DNA from 2 places in the Promicromonospora sp. NPDC023987 genome. Region 2 is predicted to be linked to the other one. Evidence: predicted binding sites of a transcription regulator. Region 2 holds the regulator's gene; the other holds the start of a gene.

Region 1 (2,388 bases), on a different contig from region 2:
GCCGGGGGTCCCGCCGGCAGGTGAAGCGATCATCATCCTCAGGATAAGCGCGGGTGCGCCCGTCGGATGCGCCCCGTAGCGGAGGTCACAGTGGCGCGGCCGCCCGCCCGGGGAGCCTGGACCTGGTGTGGTCGGCAGGTTCGGTGCCTGGACCTGGTGTGGTCGGCAATATGTCAGGTGGTCGGTAGCCCGGGCTGCCGATTACCTGACGGATTACCGACCACATGGCCTTGTGGCCTCGTGCGGCGCACGGGGTCTCGTAGGGCGCGGGTGCGCGGTCGGGGCGTGAAACTATGGCCGTATGTCCCGCGCAAGCCTGGAAAAGAAGCCGGCCGAGGTCGCGTCGATGTTCGACGGGATCGCCGCCCGCTACGACCTGACGAACGACCTGATCTCGATGGGCCAGGACCGGCGCTGGCGCCGGCTCACGGTCGAGGCGGTCGCCGCGATGCCTGGCGAGCGTGTGCTCGACCTCGCCGCAGGCACCGGCACCAGCAGCGAGCCCTTCGCCGCCGACGGCGCGTTCGTGGTCCCGTCCGACTTCTCGACCGGCATGCTGCAGGTCGGCAAGGAGCGCCGGCCGGACCTGCCGTTCGTCGCGGGCGACGCCATGCGCCTGCCGTTCGCCGACGCGTCCTTCGACGCGGTGACGATCAGCTTCGGCCTGCGGAACGTCGCGGACACCGGTGTCGCGCTGCGCGAGATGCTGCGCGTGGTCCGGCCCGGCGGACGCGTGGTGATCTGCGAGTTCTCCACACCCACCTGGGCGCCGTTCCGGAAGGTCTATCAGGAGTACCTGATGCGCGCGCTGCCGCTGGTGGCGAACGCCGTGACCCGCGAGAAGGGCTCCTACGACTACCTGGCCGAATCCATCCGGACCTGGCATACCCAGGTCGAGCTCGCGCGCCTGCTGCTCGACGCCGGCTGGGAGCACGCTGCCTACCGCAACGTCAGCGGCGGCATTGTGGCCCTCCACCGGGCGGTCCGCCCGGCCTGAGCCTGCGGCGACCAAGAAGTCCGCCTCGAGCATGCAATCACGCATGTCCCCACGTCCGGGACCATGCCAGATCGCATGCTCGAGGCGGACTTCTTGGTCGTTCGGCAGACCAGGGCGGCACGACCCCAAAGTAAGGGGAACCTTCCTACACAATCCCCCCTAAGTGTGGCTAGGGTGTCGGTGTTGTGACAGGGTTCACAAGGGCTTGTCAGGAAGCCCTGATCAACACCGCACAGCAGGGTCAGCACCGACCGGCAGCGGGTTCCCAACGGGGGTGAACGTGCATACAGCAAGACGCGACGACGCGGACGTCATCGTGGTGGGCGCCGGTCCGGCCGGCTCGTCCACCGCGCACTGGTGCGCGGCCGCGGGTCTTGACGTGCTGCTCCTGGAGAAGGGCGAGTTCCCGCGCGACAAGATCTGCGGCGACGGCCTGACGCCGCGCGCCGTGGCCGAGCTGGTCCGCATGGGGGTCCCCACCCGCGAGGAGGACGGCTGGATCCGCAACCGCGGCCTGCGCGTGCACGGCGGTGGCCGCTCCTACGAGCTGGACTGGCCGAGCCTCACGACCTACCCGGGCTACGGCATGGCGCGTACCCGGATGACGCTGGACCACACCCTGGCCCAGCACGCGCAGGCGAGCGGCGCGAAGCTGCTGCAGCGCACCAAGGTCACCGGACCGGTCCGCGCCGACGACGGCCGCGTGGTCGGCGTCACCGCCCAGCCGCTCGACGCCCGTGGCCGTGCCGAGGGGCCCGTGCAAGAGCTGCGGGCCCCGGTAGTGGTCGCGGCCGACGGCGTCAGCTCGCGCTTCGGGCTCGCCGTCGGGCGCGAGCGGCGCGCCGACCGGCCCATGGGCACCGCCGTGCGGGCCTACTACCGCACCCCGCGCCACGAGGACCCGTTCATGGAGTCCCACCTCGAGCTGTGGGACGGCGAGCCGGGCAAGAGCGCCCTCCTGCCCGGCTACGGCTGGATCTTCCCGCTCGGCGACGGCACGGTGAACGTGGGCCTCGGCAGCGTGCACTCCACGCCCGCGCGCCAGTCCAAGGCGGGCATCGACTACCGGCGCCTCATGGAGACCTGGCTCGCCAAGAGCGCGCCGGAGGGCTGGGACCTGCTGCACGAGCCGGAGCGCGGCCCGATCCGCGGCGCGGCCCTGCCCATGGGTTACAACCGCGGCCCGCTGTACGCGGACGGCGTGCTCCTGGCCGGCGACTCCGCCGGCATGGTGAGCCCGTTCAACGGCGAGGGGATCGCCTACGGGCTGCAGGCCGGCCGGGTCGCCGCGGACGCGATCAGCCAGGCCCGCCACAAGCGCACCGACGCGGCCCGCGAGGCCACGCTCGGTACCTACGCCGACCGCATGCGCGAGGACCTCGGCGGCTACT
Region 2 (2,388 bases):
CGGGCCGCGGCCGCGCGTGACCGTGCGGACTGTGTGGTGGTCGGTCGTCTACCCGATCGCGTGGCTCGTCTATACCTTCCTCCGGGGCGCGGCTACCGGCTGGTACCCATACCCGTTCCTCGACGTGAACGTGCTCGGTCACGCGGGCGCGGTGACCAACGCGGCGGTCGTCGCCGTCGTCTTCCTCGCCCTCGCCTGGGGTGTGCGTTGGGCGGACGGGCGCCTGCCGGACACCGACCGTCCGGTGTCCCTGGTGTGACGTAACCTCGGGGCGTGACAAGTCCTGCCGGAGCCCGGGTAGTCCTGTACACACGCGAGGCGTGCCATCTGTGCGAGGACGCACGCGCCGTCGTCGTGCAGGTGTGCGAGGCGGCCGGAGCCCGATGGCGTGAGGTCGACATCGACAGCGCGCCCGCACTGCGGGAGAAGTACGGGGAATACGTCCCCGTGGTCGAGGTGGACGGGGTCCAGCAAGGATTCTGGCGCGTGGACGGTGCGCGCCTGGCCCGCCTCCTGGCATGATCATCCCGGCAGTGTGTGCGTACGCCCGCGACACAGTGGTCGCGGGGAGGGGAGCAGCGCGTGGTCGAACTCAGTGACGGCACGGTTCCGGCAGCAACAGTAGGGAGGCTGCCGTACTACTTGCGCGCCCTGCGCGACCTCGCGGCCGAGGGGGTGGGGCTCACCTCGTCGACGGAGCTCGCCGAGCGTTCGGGCGTGAGCTCGGCGCAGCTGCGCAAGGACCTGTCGTACCTGGGTTCGTTCGGCACGCGCGGCGTGGGGTACGACGTCGAGTCGCTCGCCTCGTACATCACCGTCGCCCTGGGGCTCGAGACGGAGCACCGGCTCGCGATCGTCGGAATCGGTAACCTCGGGCACGCGCTCGCGAACTACTCCGGGTACGCGACGCGCGGCTTCCAGGTGGTGGCCCTCCTCGACGCGTCGCCCGACGTCGTGGGCACGCAGGTGGCCGGCGTGACCGTCGAGCACGTCCGCGCCGTCACCGAGGTCATCCACCGCGAGCGGGTCACCATGGTCGTGCTCGCCCTACCGGGCCTCGGGGCCCAGGACGTGGCCGACGCCGTCGTCAGCTCGGGCGTCCGCGAGATCCTCAACTTCGCGCCGGTGGCGCTCCAGGTGCCGGACGACGTGGTGGTGCGGTCCGTCGACGTCGGCGGTGAGCTGCAGATCCTGGCGTTCCACGCGGCGACGCGGGCTGCTGCGCTCTGAGGATGTGCTGCACCAGACCAGTGAGTTCGGTCGCTTGACCTGAGATCGGTCGGTTGACCGACCGATCTCAGGTCATCGGACCGAACTCACCACAGAATCGGCCGAGCGGTTCAGGACTTGGCGATCGCGCTGACGTCCAGGGTGATCTTGACCTTCTCGCCAACCAGGAAGCCGCCGGTCTCCAGCGAGGCGTTCCAGGTCAGGCCGAACTCCTTGCGGTTGATCTCGAGGCTGGCCTCGAAGCCGGCACGGTCGTTGCCGAACGGGTCCTTGGCGGTGCCGGCGAACTCGGTCTCCAGCTCGACACCCTTGGTGACGCCGTTGATGGTCAGGTCGCCGGAGATGACGTACGCGTCGCCGTCGGGCCGGATGCCGGTGGACGTGAAGGTCCAGGCGGGGTTCTCCTCGGCGTGCCAGAAGTCGGCGCTCTTCAGGTGGCCGTCGCGGCCGGCGTCGCCCGTGTTGACCGACGCCGCGTCCAGCTCGGCGGTGACGCTCGACGACTCCAGGTCCTCGCCGACCGTGATGGTGCCCGAGGCGACGCCGATGGTGCCGCGCACCTTCGCGATGCCCGCGTGGCGGACGGAGAAGGCCGCGGTGGTGTGGGACGGGTCGATGTCGTACGTGCTTGTGGTCAGACCGGCGGGAAGCGAGGTGGCCATGAGAGAGGACTCCTTGTTGTTGCGGCGTTTTGGGTGGATAGTTGAGAGATCAACTAGTCACGTTCACGTCTAACATAGCCGGTCCCGTAACGTATTCCCAGGGGTGTCCCGGTCGGCGTAGACCGGCAGCGGGGCGGGTCCCGGCCTCGTCGGACACCGGGCGACGGGCACCCTCCTGACGGCTCGGCAAGCACGAAAGCGGTGGGCTCATGGCAGCAGAGACGATCGAGCAGCGCGAGAGCTGGCTGACCGAGGAGCAGCAGGGCTCCTGGCGGCACTACCTCGAGGGCACCGCGCGCTTCGTCGAGGCGCTCGGCGCCGTCCACGACCGGACGCTCGACCTCTCCCTCGGGGAGTACAGCCTCCTGGTGCAGCTCTCGGAGGCGCCGGAGCGCACCATGCGGATGTCGGCGCTCGCCGACGGCCTGGTGCTGTCGCGCAGCCGGCTCACGCACACGGTCGCGCGCATGGAAGCGCGCGGGCTCGTCGAGCGGCG

The links. Region 2 encodes Rex, which represses fermentation and respiration genes when NADH is low (regulators of the CRP and FNR family bind a similar motif). Its sites were predicted from a motif close to CTTGTGAANNNNTTCACAAG; they were not measured.
Region 1: the regulator Rex is predicted to act here: its motif matches at 1,180-1,199, upstream of AB0F40_RS05375 (geranylgeranyl reductase family protein).

The regions. Positions count from the first base shown of each region.
Region 1 covers NZ_JBEZZF010000007.1:9,906-12,293, forward strand. The annotation lists gene AB0F40_RS05365 (chorismate-binding protein) at 1-33, opposite strand, end outside; gene AB0F40_RS05370 (demethylmenaquinone methyltransferase) at 302-997, shown strand; gene AB0F40_RS05375 (geranylgeranyl reductase family protein) at 1,278-2,388, shown strand, end outside.
Region 2 covers NZ_JBEZZF010000071.1:6,836-9,223, forward strand. The annotation lists gene AB0F40_RS23000 (Pr6Pr family membrane protein) at 1-259, shown strand, start outside; gene AB0F40_RS23005 (glutaredoxin family protein) at 274-522, shown strand; gene AB0F40_RS23010 (redox-sensing transcriptional repressor Rex) at 583-1,230, shown strand; gene AB0F40_RS23015 (YceI family protein) at 1,341-1,892, opposite strand; gene AB0F40_RS23020 (MarR family transcriptional regulator) at 2,102-2,388, shown strand, end outside.